One region of the Dactylosporangium sp. CS-047395 genome, then DNA from elsewhere that is predicted to be linked to it. Evidence: riboswitches for the same ligand, from Rfam matches in the RefSeq annotation. Region 1 holds a riboswitch; each other region holds the start of a gene.
What was found. A riboswitch is a leader RNA that binds a small molecule or an ion and turns the genes downstream of it on or off. The one in region 1 is predicted to bind cobalamin.
Positions count from the first base shown of each region.

Region 2: it holds a riboswitch for cobalamin, as region 1 does, so the genes downstream of both, ACQP00_RS16315 (ribonucleoside-diphosphate reductase subunit alpha) here and ACQP00_RS12735 (VWA domain-containing protein) in region 1, are expected to answer to the same signal.
Region 3: it holds a riboswitch for cobalamin, as region 1 does, so the genes downstream of both, ACQP00_RS20565 (peptidase) here and ACQP00_RS12735 (VWA domain-containing protein) in region 1, are expected to answer to the same signal.
Region 4: it holds a riboswitch for cobalamin, as region 1 does, so the genes downstream of both, ACQP00_RS25510 (CbtB domain-containing protein) here and ACQP00_RS12735 (VWA domain-containing protein) in region 1, are expected to answer to the same signal.

Region 1 is NZ_CP192015.1:2,725,058-2,729,238, forward strand. It holds gene ACQP00_RS12720 (hypothetical protein) at 1-356, opposite strand, end outside; gene ACQP00_RS12725 (hypothetical protein) at 433-1,218, opposite strand; gene ACQP00_RS12730 (hypothetical protein) at 1,286-2,152, opposite strand; cobalamin riboswitch at 2,251-2,376, shown strand; gene ACQP00_RS12735 (VWA domain-containing protein) at 2,436-4,181, shown strand, end outside.
Region 2 is NZ_CP192015.1:3,475,717-3,479,897, reverse strand. It holds gene ACQP00_RS16315 (ribonucleoside-diphosphate reductase subunit alpha) at 1-2,102, opposite strand, end outside; cobalamin riboswitch at 2,247-2,454, opposite strand; gene ACQP00_RS16310 (ABC transporter substrate-binding protein) at 2,521-3,405, opposite strand; gene ACQP00_RS16305 (maleylpyruvate isomerase family mycothiol-dependent enzyme) at 3,415-4,059, opposite strand; gene ACQP00_RS16300 (TetR/AcrR family transcriptional regulator) at 4,056-4,181, opposite strand, start outside.
Region 3 is NZ_CP192015.1:4,388,439-4,392,619, reverse strand. It holds gene ACQP00_RS20575 (hypothetical protein) at 1-19, opposite strand, end outside; gene ACQP00_RS20570 (hypothetical protein) at 453-2,189, opposite strand; cobalamin riboswitch at 2,532-2,677, shown strand; gene ACQP00_RS20565 (peptidase) at 2,777-3,832, shown strand; gene ACQP00_RS20560 (hypothetical protein) at 3,856-4,181, shown strand, end outside.
Region 4 is NZ_CP192015.1:5,417,780-5,421,960, reverse strand. It holds gene ACQP00_RS25515 (catalase) at 1-2,098, opposite strand, end outside; cobalamin riboswitch at 2,180-2,310, shown strand; gene ACQP00_RS25510 (CbtB domain-containing protein) at 2,360-2,581, shown strand; gene ACQP00_RS25505 (CbtA family protein) at 2,595-3,452, shown strand; gene ACQP00_RS25500 (S41 family peptidase) at 3,454-4,181, opposite strand, start outside.

The sequences.
Region 1 (4,181 bases):
TGAATGCGCTGCGTCAGGCGATCGGCGAAGGCGGCGTCGCTGATGACCCGCTGCTGGAACGTCTCGACCTGGTCGGTGCTGAGGTCGGTGTAGATCGGGCGCGACGCGTACGCCGAGGCCATTGCCGACGGGTCCGTGTAGACCTGCGACTGCACCGAGCACAGGTGCGCCGCGGTGGCGTCGAGGAAAATGGTCTCGCGGCGGTCCGCGGTCAGTGACGCCGATGCCGTGGGCTTCGGGGCCGTCATCTGCTGCGTGGTGTTGTCCTCGGCGTTGTCGGAGGAGTTGCCGCACGCGGAAAGGCCCGCCGCCAGGGCCAGGACGGCCGCGGCGAGCAGGGCACGGGAGCGGATCACGAAGTTCCCACCTCTCTGTGGAAAAGCACGGCGGGCCGGTCGGCACCTTGTGGGGGTGCCGGCCGGCCCGGGGCCGTTACGCGACGACGAGCGTCAGGTCGTTCGAGTCGGTCGTGGTGCCGTAGGAGAGCTTGACCGTGAGCTTGTAGGTGCCGGCGGCGACGTTCGTCGCGTCGAACTTGACCGCGGCGAAGTCGTCGGTGCCGACGGCCAGGCCCGCGCCCTTGTTCAGCTGGGTGTAGGTGCGGTCGGCCGGGTACGACACGACGAGCCCGGAGGGGCCGCCGGAGACCGAGATCTGCAGGTTGTCCACGCCGCTCTTGCGCGACTGGAAGACGACCTGCTGCCAGACCGGGGTGGCCTTGGGCACGGTCACCGTCGTGGTCTTCTGCACCACGGCGTCGCCGCTGACCGCCACGACCGGCAGGGTCGCCGTGGTCGAGCCGGTCTTCGCGGTGCCGGTGCAGGAGGTCGCCCCGTCGGCCTTGACCGTGTAGGAGTAGTTGAGCGTCAGCGGTACCAGCGCCAGCAGCGTGTCCGTCTTCATGGTGACCTGGAACGCGGCGTAGTCGACCTGGCCCTGGTTGAGCGAGTCGCCCTTGGACAGCGAGCTGTAGGTGGCGGTGTTCGTCGGGTACTTCACCGTGACGCCGGTGCCGCTCGCCGTGACCTTGACGTTGCAGACGTCGTCCGTGGCCGCCCACATCGTGCCCACCCAGCCCGTCTGGCCGGGCAGCATCGGCGCGAGCACCGGAATGACCAGCCCGAGGTCGGTCGTCGCGGCGGAGGCGGGGGCCGCCGCGGGGAGGATGGCGGCCGCACCGGCGGCGCAGGCGAGGGCGATGGAGGCTGAACGGCGCATCGGATGGGGTCCTTCCCAAGATGACTGGTGTCGACGAGCTGATCGGCGGCGGAAGGGGCGGGTTGAGCTAGCCGGTGAGCGCTATCCAGGAGTCGTACTGGTGCACCGCGATTCCCGCGAACGCCGGATAGCGCTGGGCGGCGGTGTCGACGGCGCGCAGGGTTTGCTGCAGCTGGGAGGCCGTGTCGCCGTGGAAGCTGCAGTACGCGCAGTCGCCCAGGGCCTGCGTCTCGGCGCCCAGCCGGACCGGCTTGGCCAGCGACGCGGCCCGGTTCAGCAGGTCGGCGGCGACCCCGACGATCGAGTTGGTGCCGGTGGCGGTGTTGCGGTAGCTCATCACCGTGACGCCGGCGACCCGGGCCAGGACCGCGTCGGCGAGGCTCCCGCCGCCGGAGACGGCCACCGTGGGCAGCCAGAACGGCACGTCGAGCTCGAGCGGAAGATCGGTCGCCGCGATCGTCTGATCCAGAAGCGAGAGATAGTCCGGTACCAGAGAAGCCTGGTCCTTCTCCCAAGCCGGAAGCAGGTAGGGCTCCACGTCCAGGTGCAACCCGTGGAAAAGGCCCGTCGCCGCGGCGCCCCGGGCCCAGGCGAGCGCGGTCGCGTGATCGGTCGTCCAGGACGGCTCCCCGCCGAGGGCGTCGAGCATGATCCCGGCCTCGTCGCACAGCTCCTTGAGCCGCTCGAGCTCGGTGGTGCCGGCCGTCGGGTCGTAGTAGACGAACAGCGCGCGCACCCCGTTGGCGGCGGCCCAGTCGACGACCGGCTGCGGCTCCTCGTGCTTCCACAGCCACATCGCCCGCGTGCCCGGCGGGGCCACGTAGGTCTCCGGGGCGAGGCCGGGCAGGCGCAGGGGCGTGGCGGCGATCAGCGCGATCGCCACGAGGAGCACGCACAGCACCGCCTGGGCGGCCGGATCCACCACGCGCCGCATACCCGTCCCATCGGCCGCCGCCTGCGGATTGTGAGGGTCACACCGCGCCACGTTGACGTTCCGGTGCCGGTGGGACACGATTGCGGAGCGGTATGTGGAGGAACCCGGTGCGAATCCGGGACGGTCCCGCCACTGTGACCGGGGAGGCGTCCCTCAGCGCACGGACCACGGCCGGCTTCGGCCGGAAGGTCGGGGGGCGGCGGCGATCCGGCAGTCAGGAGACTCCGGCCGCCGATCAGACGTCACCTCGCGGGCGCGGACCCGCCGAAGGGAAAGAGTGCCCGTGACCCCGCCGTACCCGTTCTCGGCCGTCGTCGGCCTGCCCGATCTGCGCCTTGCGCTGCTGCTCACCGCCGTTTCGCCGGCCATCGGGGGAGTGCTCGTCCGCGGCGAGAAGGGCACCGCCAAGTCCACCGTCGTGCGGGCCCTCGCCGCGCTGCTGCCCGAGGTGCCGGTGGTGGCCGGCTGCCGGTTCGCCTGCGACCCGGCCGCGCCCGACCCGGAGTGCCCGGACGGCCCGCACACCGTCGACACGCTGCTCGCCGCGCCGACCCTCGACGCCGCCGACGGCCTGCCGGTGCGCGACGCCGGGTTCGAGCTGCTGGAGGAGTCGCCGGTCACCGTCGGGTTCGAGGTGCGCCGCTCCGCCCTGGTCGAGCTGCCCGTCGGGGCGACCGAGGACCGGGTGGTCGGCACGCTGGACCTGCAGCGGGCGCTGGGGGACGGGGTCAAGGCGTACGAACCGGGGCTGCTGGCGGCGGCGCACCGGGGCGTGCTGTACGTCGACGAGGTCAACCTGCTGCCCGATCACCTGGTCGACCTGCTGCTGGACGCGGCGGCGATGGGGCGGGCGCACGTCGAGCGGGACGGCGTGTCGGTCAAGCACGCGGCCCGGTTCCTGCTGGTCGGGACCATGAACCCGGAGGAGGGCGAGCCGCGGCCGCAGCTCGTCGACCGGTTCGGGCTGGTCGTGGGGGTGACGGCGCCGCAGGAGGCCCCGCCGCGGGCCGAGGTGGTGCGGCGGCGGCTGTCCTACGAGGCCGATCCGGCCGCGTTCGCCACCCGCTACGTGGCCGAGGACGCCGCCCTCGCCGAGCGGATCGTGGCGGCGCGGTCCCGGCTGGGCGCGGTGGCCCTTCCCGACGCTGAGCTGGATCGGATCGCTCGGATCTGTCTCGCGTACCGCGTGGACGGGCTCCGGGCCGACATCGTCGTCGCGCGGACGGCGGTGGCGCTGGCGGCCTGGCACGGGCGGTCGATCGTGACCAGGGAGGACGTGCGGGACGCGGCGCGGCTGGCGCTGCCGCACCGGCGGCGGCGGGACCCGCTCGATCCGCCGGGGGCCGATCGGGATCGGCTCGAGGAGGTGCTTGACCAGGAGGCCGGGCCGGACGACGACGATCCGCCGGCCGATGGTGGGCCGCCGCCGCCGCCCGATGACGATCCGGTTCCTCCCGGCCCTTCCGACATTTCGGAAATGTCGGATTCATCCGATTCGAGCGGTGGCCCGCCGCCCCCGGTCGCGCCCGAACAGCGGCCGCCGGTCGAGCAGGAGGGTGACGGTGGTTCGCTGTCCTATAAGTCCGACTCGCCGGGCGAGTCTGACTTATCGGAAATGTCGGACACGCCGGGTTCTACCGGCGTCGCGTCGCCCGGGCAAATGGCGTTCGCCGGCGTGCCGTACAAGCCGAAATTGCTGAGCATTGCTGGACGGGCGAACCGGCAGCAGGGCTCGCACGCGGGACGGCGCTCGCCCGCCCTCTCGCGGCACGGGCGGGTGGTCCGGTCGCGCACGCCGATCGGCGGGAAACTGACGAGCATCCACGTGCCCGACACGATCCGGGCCGCCGCGCTGCGCGGGTCCAGCCGCGCCGAGGCCCGCGACGTGCGCGAGGCGGTCAAGGTCGGCCGCGAGGCGAACCTGGTCCTGTTCGTCGTCGACGCCTCCGGGTCGATGGCCGCCCGGCAGCGGATGACGGTGGTGAAGACGGCCGTGCTGTCGTTGCTGCGGGACGCGTACCAGCGACGG
Region 2 (4,181 bases), 750 kb from region 1:
TTCAGCGACTGCGACTGGTCGACGTACGGCGAGCGCGCCGCGGCCAGGTCGATCAAGGCGCGCTGCGGCAGCTCCCAGGCGGTGCGGTACAGGTCGCGCACGTCGGCCGGTAGCTCCGTGATGCCCTGGATCGAACCCTCGGCCCGCTTGATCTGCTCGCGGATCGTGGACGTCCACAGGCCGCGGGACTTGAGCTCCCGTACCAGATAGGTGTTGATCTGGAGGAACTCGCCGGACATGGTCTCGCGTTTGAACAGGTTGGAGACCTGCGGCTCGATGCACTCGTAGCAGCCCGCGATCGACGCGATCGTCGCCGTCGGGGCGAGCGCGATCAGCAGGGAGTTGCGCAGGCCGTTCGCCGCGATCCGGGTGCGCAGCGCCGACCAGCGCTCGGCCGCGGCCGGGACGGCGTCCCACAGGTCGGGGTGCAGCACGCCACCGGCGGCGCGGGTCTCGGCGAACGCCGGGTGGGCGCCGAACCGCTCGGCCAGCTCCGCCGACGTCTCCAGGGCGGTCAGGAAGATCTCCTCCTGGACCCGCGTCGAGAGCTCCTGCGCGCCGGGCGAGTCGAACGGCAGGCCCAGCGTGAAGAACGCGTCCTGCAGGCCCATCAGCCCGAGGCCGACCGGGCGCCAGCGCGGGTTCGACGCCGCCGCCTGCTGCGACGGGTAGTAGTTGATGTCGATGACCCGGTCCAGGAAGACGACCGCGGTGCGGACCGTGGCGCGCAGCTTGTCCCAGTCGACGCCGCCGGCGGTCACGTGCGCGCCGAGGTTGATCGAGCCGAGGTTGCACACCGCGGTCTCGCCGTCGCTGTTGACCTCGACGATCTCGGTGCACAGGTTGGACAGGTGAATCGTGTTGCCCGGCGCGCCGGTCTGGTTGGACAGCGCGTTGGAGCGGTCCTTGAACGTCATCCAGCCGTTGCCGGTCTGCGCGAGGGTGCGCATCATCTTGCCGTACAAGTCGCGGGCCTTGATCGTGCGCACCGCTTGCTTCTCCGCGACGCGATAGGCGGCGTCGAATGCCTCGCCGAACAGGTCGGGCAGTTCGGGGGCGTCGGACGGGTCGATGAGCGACCATTCCTCGTCGGCCTCGACGCGGCGCATGAACTCGTCCGGAATCCAGTTCGCGAGGTTCAGGTTGTGCGTGCGGCGGGCGTCCTCGCCGGTGTTGTCGCGCAGTTCGAGGAATTCCTCGATGTCCGGGTGCCACGGTTCCAGATAGACGCACGCCGCTCCCTTGCGCCGCCCGCCCTGATTCACCGCGGCGACCCCGGCGTCCAGGGTCTTCAGAAAGGGCACGATGCCGTTCGATTTCCCGTTGGTACCGCGAATCAGCGCGCCCCGCCCCCGCACGCGCGACCACGAGATGCCGATGCCGCCGGAGAACTTCGACAGCTTGGCGACCTGGTGGTACCGCTCGTAAATGGAGTCCAGCTCGTCGCGCGGCGAGTCGACGAGGAAACACGAAGACATCTGGGTGTGCCGGGTGCCGGAGTTGAACAGTGTCGGCGAACTCGGCAGGTACGCCAGCGACGACATGAGTCGATAGAACCCGATCGCCTCGGCCGGCGTCTCGGACAGGCCGCAGGCGACGCGCAGCAGCCAGTACTGCGGCGTCTCCACCACCAGCCGCGACTCAGGATGGCGCAGCAGGTAGCGGTCGGCGACCGTGCGCAGCCCGAAGTACTCGAAGCGCAGGTCCCCCCGCAGGTCGATGGCGTCGTCCAGCTTACGCGCGTTGCGGCCCACGAAGGCGGCCGTCTCGTCGCCGATGAGTCCCTGCTGGTGCGCGTACGCGATCGACTGACTGAAGCTCGCGACCCCCTGCCCGCGCACCTCCTTGTCGACGTACGCGGCGAGCAGCCGGGCCGCGAGCCGCGAGTACTGCGGCTCCTCCCCGATCAGCTCGGCCGCCGTCTGGATCGACAGCTTGTCCAGCTCGGCGGTGGTCGCGCCGTCGTACAGCCCGCTGATGGTGCGCGTCGCCACGCGCATCGGGTCGACCTCGTCGAGGTCCCCGGCCCAGCGCTCGACCGCGCGCACGATCTTGTTGACGTCCACCGCTTCGGTGTCGCCGTTGCGTTTCCGGACCTGCATCCGCGTTCCTCTCCTCGTGCCCTCGACGGTTTGAGGTCGAAAGGACACGCGGAGACGCCACCGGTGCCCCGCGGCGGCATGCGGCCAGGGCCCGGCACTCGGCGTCGGCCGTCCCGCGCGGCCTTCGACCGCCGCCCACCCTCATCGGTGCGCGGCGCGCTGGCAGGTCTTCGGACTCGTGGGCGTCGAGCGCATGCCTACTGGCCGTCGCTTCCCAGGCTTGATCGAGCCCAGTGCACATGACGGCTGTCGTTCCCACTGACCGCTGCGGGGCAGTCCCGGATTCGCACCGGGTTCCCTCTTGCCTCGGCCACCCTGGACGAGTGGCCGAACCAGCTACGGTCAACACCATATATGGGTACCGCCACGAATGCACGCCACTACACCTTGTGCGGCGTGTCGCGTCGCGCCGCGTGCTTCAGCGCACGCGGCGGATGGAGCCCGAGGGTGCCGGGGCGGCGGCGTCCGGGTGCAGGATCGCCGCGAGGGCCTCGACTCCGTCGACGAGCCGGGGGCCGGGCCGCACCACGATGCCGTCGGCGTCGATGGCCCAGACCTGCGCGTCCGGGAACCGCGGGGCGACGAGCGCGGCCTGTTCGGCGGCCCCGTCCAGGTGGAAGCCGCACGGCGTGACGACCACGACGTCGGGACGCGCGCCGGTCAGCTCGGACCAGTCGACCTGCACCGACCGCGCGCCCGGGCGGGCCGCCACGGGTTTGCCGCCGGCGGCGGTCACGAGGTCGGGAACCCAATGTCCGGCGGTGAACGGCGGGTCGACCCACTCGACGACCGCCACCCGCGGCCGGGCGCGCCCCGCCACCCGTTCCGCGACGGCGTCGAGCCGGGATCGGAGGTGGGCGATGAGGGTCGAGGCCCGCTCCGGCACCCCGGCCCGCTCCCCCACCGTCGCGATGGTTTCCAGCACCTCGTCGAGGGTGTGCGGGTCGAGGGACAGCACGTCGGCGCGGCAGCCGAGGTGGTCCAGGGCGTCCTCGACGTGGCCGGACGGCAGGGCGCAGACGCGGCACAGGTCCTGGGTGAGGATCAGGTCGGGGGCGAGTGCGGCCAGGGCGCCGGCGTGCAGGGTGTAGAGGTCCTCGCCGGCCGCGAACTGGTCGCGCACGTACGCGTCGATCTCGCCCGGCGTCATCCCCTTGGTGTCGCGGCCGCCCACCACCACGGTCTTCTCGGCCCGGGCGGCGGGCGGCTCGTCGCACTCGAACGTGACCCCGACGAGCCGCTCCCCGAGACCGAGGGCGTAGACGATCTCGGTGGCCGACGGCAGCAACGACACCAGGCGCATACCCCGACCCTATGCCGCGACCGCCCGCAGTGATTCCAGTCCCGGGCCGCGCAGGTGGTCCAGCGCGGCGAGGCGGCCGCAGACCAGCAGGAGCAGCGCGCTCATCGGGCCCTCGACCGCCGGCCCGTTGCCGAACTGCCAGGCGGTGTCGTCGGCCAGCAGGGAGTACCGGAGCAGGGTCTTTTTGATTGGGAAGGGTCGCGGCCAGTGCATCGTCATCATGCGCGTCGCGGCGGCCGCGGCGGCGTCGGGCGGCATCGGCAGGTCGCGGCCCAGGGGGATGGCGATGTCCTGGGTGTGGACGAGCATATCGGTCAATGTTTCGTAGGGGGTGACGCCGGTCTGCGCGCGGCGGGAGCCGATCGAGGCGCGGATCAGGGCGACCAGGCCGGCGTCGTCGACCTCGGCGGCCCGGGCGACGGCCATGTCGTGGATGCCGCGTTCGAGGTTGCCGCGGGCGCCGACCAGGATGGGCGTGCGGGCCAGCAGGTCGCGTACGGTCATCTGCTGCAGCGTCAGGTGGGCGGCCACCTCGCGGACAGTCCACTGTGTACAGAGCGAGGGACTTGACCACTCGTCGGGCGTGAGCGAGGCCAGCAGGTCGGCGACGGCGGTGCGTTGAGCATCGATCGCGGGCCACCAAGGGAACTTCATCGGGGTACCTCCAGGGTGCGGACCAGCGCGCGCAGGCCGGGCGTCGGGTCGAAGGCAGGATCGGGCATGGCGAGCTGGTGGAGCACCAGGCCGGTCCAGTAGTTCATGATCAGTGGGGCGTC
Region 3 (4,181 bases), 1.7 Mb from region 1:
TCAGGGCAAGGGCGACCACGGCGGCGATGGCTTGGACCGCACGGCGTCTCCCGACTGATCCAGCATGGTGCCGCCCGCCGCCGGTGGGTGCGGGAGTGGCAGTGCCCGTGAGTTGCGGGACTGGGACGCGGCGGCCGATCTGGATCCGTGGCGTTACGACCACGCCGTACCGCATCAGGACGCGCGGCTGGTCGGATCGGGTTGATCCGGGCTGTGATCCGGCGGGAAGCGCCGGGCGGCTGCCGGCGGTGTGCGGCTCGCTGGTCATGCGTGCACCGGTTTTCGTTCGCAGATCGTCTGGCCAGCGTGCCGAGTGGCCGGACGCCGATTGCTCGGCATGGTGCTTTCGGACGCTGGGGGTACTGAGTCCGGGGCTGCTGCGTTGGTTCCGGCGTGCTGTCGCGCGAGGCGTACCGGCCTGGGCTTACGACCGCCTGGGAGACGACGGATCATCACCTGCCGGCCCCGTCGCCGGCGGTAGCAGCGGGCCGAGCCCCTGGAGCCGGCGATGCCAGCAACTTGGGCCGTAGGACGAGCCGCACGGCTACGAACGCCCACCACACCGCGGCCACGAGGCAGAAGCCGACCGCGACGGCACCGGTGATGCGCCAGGACAGGACGGAGGCGACCAGCAGTGCCAGGAAGGTGCCGAGCAGCAGCCGGGCCAGCGGTCTTGTCACCAGCAGCCAAGCAGTCGCCGCACCAATGCACAGCCCGCCGAGCCGGCCGACCGGCCCGATGATCGTCATCTGGCCCGGCGGCAGCCACTGTTGCAGCTGCCAGCTCAGCGGCTGCAGCACCCATGGGCTGCCGGTCTCGTCGTAGGAGATCAGCAGCGTTCCGATCCCTGCCAGCATCACGGCGACCGGCGGGAACCGCAGCCACTGCGGCCACTCCCCCTCGGGCGGTTCCGGTCGCCGCCACACCACCACCGCCACGGCCACGACAGCAGCCGCCGCCGGCAGGATCGGCAGCACAGACCAGCGCAGCAGCGGCCCCAGTTCGAGGTCGAAGAACCCACCGGCAATGACCACGAAGAGTCCTGCGACGAGCACACCGCCGGCGGCTCCACCGGCGAGGGCCGCGGCCGTCAGCCGGTGCCGTACCCACTCCCCCAAGGTCGGGCTGTCCGGGTCACGGCCGGTCGGTTCGTGCCGGGCAGCGGTCGCCAGCATGGTGGTGCTCACCACGGCCAGCAGCGCGAAGAGTGCGGCGAAGGCGAGACCGCCCCACGCGGCCAGCAACATGCCTGGCTGGCCAAGTTTCTCCCGCGGCCCGTATCGCTGCGAGCCGGTCAGGAACTGCGCGAACAACGCCATCGACCACAACGCTGGCAGCAGCAGCGCCCAGACGTCGTGCCAAGCCGCAGCGTGCGGTGCCGGCGCGCCGTGATCGACTGCCTGCGGCCCCTGCACCGCGCCGAGGACAGCCGCGAGCTCAGCCTCCACGACCAGCATCGGTTCCACGCCCGTCACCGTATGCAGCGATCGGCCGACGTCGGCCCGCCGAGCGCCGTGACCGGCCGCGCACACGAGATCTGGGGTGCCGATCGGCAGGTCGGCTCCTGCCATCGCCCGGCGGACGACCTCTTCGACGGGCGGGCCGGATGGTGCGTTGCCGGGGATGCCGGAGCGTACGGTCAGCTCATCCACATCGGACACCACGGTGAAGCCACCGTCACCGTCACGGCCGACCACCGCTGCCGAGCTGCTGTCCCCGACCTCACAGACCACGACCTGTGCCCCCGGCGGCAGTTCGTGGCCGCCGGCGAGCACGTGCCAGCAGACCGCGATCGGCGATGGCATGAGCTGCACGGAGCGGAGACCAGCTCGGACGGCGTTGGCGCGCACCTGTTCGCGTTGCCGCAGTGACCATCCGGCCGGGATGGCCACCGTTGCTGTGTCGATGCGCGTGCCCGCAACTGCGTGGGCGTCCTGCAGAATCCGGGTGACCGCGGCGAACGTCCAGTTGCCCGGTGGGAGGCGCGGCGACGCAGCTGGTCCGTTGCTAGTGTCGACCGGTTCGGGCTCGCCGCTCGCGGGCCGTGACCGGGCCTGCTCTGGTGCGATCAGGAAGCCGGAGCCGTCCATCGGCAGCACCATTGCCGTGCCGTCCGGCCAGGCCAGCGCTGCGATCGCATAGTCGGCCCCGACTTCGATGCCCAGCCGTACCGCGTGGTCCATCGACACGCCTGACATTGTGACGAAACGGGATCACTCACGGTTCCCCGAAGCACGAGGAATGTCCGCGTTCGCCACGACAAGACCGATTCATGATTTTGTGCGGTCGCAGCAGCGGAGGGTTCGACGTTCAACGCTTCTCGGGCAGGCCCTTCGGGGCAGGAGAGCCGGATCAGCCTATTTCTCGAGCCAACTGCGCCGACCCTCTGCGGCGTCGACCCTCTGCGGCGCCGATTGCGGGCAGGACCGGACGATCGCTGCATGACATCACGAGTTCGGCTCGTCCTGGACCCCGGGGCGACTTGTCACGAACGCCACAACCTGACCGACGGGATTGACGGCGCCGCGGGACACCGACAGACTGTCGGTGACAACTCCATAGCCGTGCGTTGATGGGGGAAGTCCGGTTGAAGTCCGGCGCTGGCCCGCAACGGTAGATGACCCGCACGCCTGTGCTGGTCGTGAGCCCGAATACCCGTCTCCGCGCGTTGGTTCTGCACCTCCCTACCCGTCGTGGCCCACGGGTCGGAGCCGCCGGGCATCCCGTTTTTCCGTCCGGTTTCTCTCGACTGCCAGGGCCGGAAAGGCACCGCCTGATGGCAGTCCTCCGGCACCGCGCGCGCACCCTTCTCACCGGGGTGTTCACCGCGCTTGCCCTCTCCACCGTCCTGCTCGGCGTCGCCGCCGCGCCCGCCGCGGCCGCCACCCTGCCGACCCTCAACCGGTCCGACGCGGCCGCCGGGTGGCTGGCACGCCAGCTTGTCGACGGCGAGCGGTTCGAGGTCGTCTTCGACGGCGTCGCCTACCCCGACCAGGGCCTCACCATCGACGCTGTCTTCGCGTTCGCGGCGGCGAAGGTCGCCGACACCAACGCCGGCAAGGCCACCGCTTGGCTCGCCCGGCCGGAGATCCTGACTGGGTACATCGGCGACGGCACCGAGGCTTACGCCGGCGCCACCGCGAAGCTCGCCCTCGCCGTGCAGGTCCGCGGCGGGAACCCGGCCTCGTTCGGCGGCGTCGACCTCATCACCCGGCTGCGCGGGCTGCAGACGCCGTCCGGGCGGTTCTCCGACCGGTCCGCGTTCGGCGACTACAGCAACCAGTTCACCCAAGCCTTCGCTCTGCTCGTGCTCGGCCGCACCGCCGCCGGGGCACCCGCCTCGGGCGCGGCGTTCCTGGCGGGCACGCGGTGCGCGGACGGCGGGTACCCGCTCTACTTCGACCAGCCCACGTGCACCAGCGACGTCGACGCGACCGCCTTGGCCGTGCAGGCGCTCCTGGCCGCCCACCGGCCGGCCGACGCCGCCCCGGCGATCGCGTGGCTGGTCTCGGTCCAGCACGCCGACGGCGCGTTCACCGACGGCGCCGGCGTCGTGAACGGCAACTCCACCGGGCTAGCCGCACAGGCCCTCGCCGTCGCCGGCCGCCCCCTGCCGTGGCTGCAGGCACGCGCCTTCCTGCTCACCCTGCAGGTCCGCTGCACCGGCCCAGCCGCCAACCGCGGCGCGATCGCCTACACGGCGGCCCGGTTCGACCCGGCAATCGCCGTCCGGGCCACTGCCCAGGCCGTCCCCGGCCTTACCGGTGCCGGGCTGGCGACCCTGTCCGCCGCCGGTGCCCGGCCGGCCGCACCCGCACTGGCCTGCCCGTGACCACTGTCCATGGTGGAGGGACGATGAGGTCAACCCTGCGCCGCGCCCTGTCCACCACGCTCGCCGCCCTCGGCGTCACCGCCGCGCTCGTCCTCGCCGAACCGGCACCGCTGGCCGCGCACGCCGCGGCGTGCGCCCCGTCGACCGGCGTGACGGTCGTCGTCGACTTCGGCTCCCTCGGCGGCGGCGTCGTCACCAGCTGCTTCGCCGGCGACCCGGCCACCGGGCTGGCGGCGCTGACCGGATCCGGGTTCACCGTCACCGGCACCCAACGCTGGGGCCTCGCCTTGGTGTGCCGGATCAACGGCAAGCCGACCGCGGCGACCGAGCCGTGCGTGAACACCCCGCC
Region 4 (4,181 bases), 2.7 Mb from region 1:
TGGCGTGCCGCCAGGCCTCGTCGACGAGCAGCAGGACCCGCGGGTCGACGGTCGCCGAGTCGGACGCGCCGGCCTTCGAGTCGCGGGCCGGGATGGCGTCCGGTGACGGCGCCGGCGCGGCCGCGAGCAGCAGGGCGTCGAACTCGACCGAGCGGGCGTTGGCGAAGGTCCGGTTCACCGTGAGATCCCCGATGACGCCGCCGCGCGGGCCGATCACCAGCGGCACCATGCCGGCCGAGAGCACCGAACGGCGCACCGCGTCGACGCCCTCGATGTCCGCCGGGTCCGGGCCGACCACGATGCCGACGGTCCGACCGTCGCCCGGCCAGGCCTCGCCGACCTGGGACAGCGCCGGGCTCGGGTCGAGGTCGACCAGCTCGATGGTGGGCTCCGGCGCGGGCAGGCCGAGGCCGGTGGCGACCTCCGAGCACAGCACCGGGTCGATGTTGGCCAGGCTCAGCAGCTGCCGCTCGCGGATCTCCTGGTGGTAGCACTTGGACAGCTCGAACGTGTATGCGTTGATGATGTGCTGGCGCTCGACCGGCGTCATGCTCAGCCAGAACTGCCGGACCTGGCTGTAGTGGTCGTCGAACGAGGCCGGGTTGGCGCGGATCTTCGGCGCCTCGGTGACGATCACCGGCGCGTCGATGAAGGCCCCGTCGTCCACGGTCGCCGTGAACGGGTTGCCGGCGTCGAGGGAGTTCGGCCGGTACGGCGCGACGCCCCCGTGCACCGCCTGCTGGTGGAACCCGTCGCGCAGCATGTCGTTGACCGGCACGTGCGGGCGGTTGATCGGGATCTGGTTGAAGTTCGGCCCGGCGAGCCGGGTGAGCTGGGTGTCGACGTAGGAGAACAGCCGGCCCTGCAGCAGCGGGTCGTTGGTCACGTCGATGCCGGGCGGCAGGTGGCCCAGGTGGAAGGCGGACTGCTCGACCTCGGCGAAGAAGTTCGTCGGCGTACGGTCCAGGGTCAGCCGCCCGACCGCCTGCACCGGGGCGAGCTCCTCCGGCACGATCTTGGTCGGGTCGAGCAGGTCGATGCCCGCGAAGGTCTGGTCGGGCGTGTCGGGGAAGACCTGCAGGCCCAGCTCCCACTCCGGGTACGCGCCGGCCTCGATGGCGTCGTAGAGGTCCCGGCGGTGGTAGTCCGGGTCCATGCCGCTGATCAGCTGGGCCTCTTCCCAGGTCAGCGAGTGCACGCCGAGCTTGGGCTTCCAGTGGAACTTGGCCAGCGCGGTGCCGCCGGAGGCGTTGATCAGGCGGAAGGTGTGGACGCCGAAGCCCTCCATCATCCGGTACGAGCGCGGGATGCCCCGGTCGGACATGTTCCACATGGTGTGGTGCTGGGCCTCGGTGTGCAGCGACACGAAGTCCCAGAACGTGTCGTGGGCGCTCTGCGCCTGCGGGATCTCGCGGTCCGGGTGCGGCTTGCCGGCGTGGATGATGTCCGGGAACTTGATCGCGTCCTGGATGAAGAACACGGGAATGTTGTTGCCGACGAGGTCGAAGTTGCCTTCGGAGGTGTAGAACTTCGTGGCGAAGCCACGGGTGTCGCGCACCGTGTCGGCCGAGCCGCGCGAGCCCAGGACGGTGGAGAACCGGACGAACACGTCGGTGCGCACGTCCTTGGCGAGGAAGGCCGCCTTGGTGACGTCCTCCGCGGTGCCGTACGCGACGAAGAACCCGTGCGCGCCGGTGCCCCGGGCGTGCACGACCCGCTCCGGGATCCGCTCGTGGTCGAAGTGCGTGATCTTCTCGCGGAAGTGCTGGTCCTGCAGGAGAATCGGGCCACGGGGGCCGGCCTTGAGCGAGTGGTCGGTGTCGTAGAGGCGCGCGCCGTACGAGGTGGTGAGGAACTCACCCTGCTGCGCGTTGGCGGTCGCCGGCCCGCCGGTCGGCACGCCCGTCGGCGTCACCGCGGCCGGGGTGCCCTGCTCGTCGGAGGGGGGCGGCGGCGGTACCGGCGTCGTGGGCTCCTCCAGCGCCGGCGTGACACTGCCGGGCTTGCCGGGCACATCCGGGGTCAGCGCGTCGGTGACCTTGGCGGCGGCCGCCTCGACGACGTCCTTGACGACCTCGGTGGGCTTGCGGGAATTCATGCGGGCGGTCCCTTCGCTCCGGATTACTACCTTTTGGCGGCTACCCGAGCGGCCGGTGAGGAAACAAACACACCCGGCAATGTCGATCACGTTTGACGCGGTGCCGCCGCTGGTCGTAGCGTCAGCGCGAATGACGGTGACAGGAAGCCGGTGCAAGTCCGGCACGGTCGCGCCACTGTGAGCCGGGAGACCGGCGAGTCAGACCCTCCGCCGTCAGCCGCCACTACAAGAGGGACGCCCGATCCCTGAAGGAGGCTCCACGTGAGCGTGTCGTCGTCGTCCAACCCCGGCGCAGTCGCGACGCCGGTCGTCATCCCGCTGTCCCGCTCCCTGGTCTGGCTGGTCGGCACCGCCGCGCTGGCCGCCCTGCTGTACTACTTCATCGGCATCGACCAGGGCGCCGTGTCCGTCTTCGGCAGCGACACCCACGTGCACGAGTTCGTGCACGACGGCCGGCACTTCCTCGGCTTCCCCTGCCACTGAGCCGGGCGATTACGTGGAGAAGCGCATCATCTTCCGCGGCGCGCTCGCCGGCGCCGTCGCCGGCCTCGTCGCGTTCGTCTTCGCGCGGATCTTCGCCGAGCCGCTGATCCAGCGGGCCATCGACTACGAGGGCGGCCGCGGCGAGGCCCAGGCGGCCCTCGACCGGGCGGCCGGCCTGGCCACCGACGACCACGAGCACGAGCTGTTCAGCCGCGCCGTGCAGGGCAACCTCGGCATCGGCGCCGGCATGGTCCTGTTCGGCCTGGCCATGGGCGCCCTGTTCGCCGTCGCCTACATGATCTGCCTGGGCCGCGTGGGCAACCTGCGCCCGCGCACCCTGGCCCTGCTGCTGGCCGGCGCCGGGTTCCTGACGCTGTACTTCGTGCCCTTCCTCAAGTACCCGGCCAGCCCGCCCGCGGTCGGCCACGAGGAGACCATCGGCCAGCGCAGCGCGTACTACCTCATCATGGTCCTCGCCTCGGTGCTGTTCCTGATCCTGGCCGTCATCCTGGGCCAGCGCCTCAAGCCCCGCTTCGGCACCTGGAACGCCACCCTGCTCGCCGCGGCCGCGTTCATCGTGGTGACCGGCGCGCTGATGGCCCTGCTGCCGGCCTTCGGCGAGCTGTCCACCAACGTCGCCGACTACGGCAGGCACGCCACCGAGACCCCGCTCCCCCTGCGCAACGAGGCGGGCGACATCATCTACCCCGGCTTCGACGCCGACCTGCTCTACGACTTCCGGGTCTACTCCCTCGCGGCGCAGGGGCTGCTGTGGGCGGTCATCGGCCTGATCTTCGCCCCGCTGGCCGAGCGCCTGCTGGGCAACCGCCCGATCCGCGTCGAACCCGCCGCGGAACAGGCCGCCGTCTGAGTCACGGCCGGGCGATCCAGGCCGCCGCGGCCGCCAGTGGATCGGTACCGCCGGCATCGTCTACCGGGAGTGGACCCCGATAGACGGTGCGGCGGTGGTCGGCGAACCAGGCCACCGTGAGGTACAACCGGGCCCCGTCACGCAGCTGGTGGGTCTCGTTGGCGCTGGTGAAGCCCTCGGTCGGAGCCCCGAACACGCGGACGTCCGGCCGACCGCGCAGCGCCACCGCCACCGCCTCGCCGGAGCTCGCCGTCTTCCCGCCGGTGAGCACCGCCAGCGGCCGTCCGGGCGTGCGGATCGCCGGGCGAGGGGCACGCGCCAGTTCGCGGCCCGCGAGCCGGATCCGCCCCGCCTCCAGGGTCCAGGGCTGCTCGGCGCCGCCCGGCGGGACGAAGTAGCCCAGCACCCCGTCGGGCAGCAGCGGCGCGAGGACGGCCAGCATCGGCCACATGTTGCCGCCGCGGTTGTCGCGCAGATCCACGATCCACCCGGTGGGCGCGGCCGCGGCCAGGTCACGCACGAGCGAAGAGCCGATGTTCTGGTACTCCCGGTGCCCGCTGCCCGGCAACCGTACCCACGCGACGGTGCCGTCGACGAGCCCGCCGGTCGGCGGTTGTGGCTCGGGCATCGCCGAGGGCCGGCCGCGCGCCCGCAGCCCGCTGTGCGGCCCACCGGCGCGGCCCAGCACCTCGGCGAGCACCGGGTGCGTGTCGGCATAAGTCCGGGCCC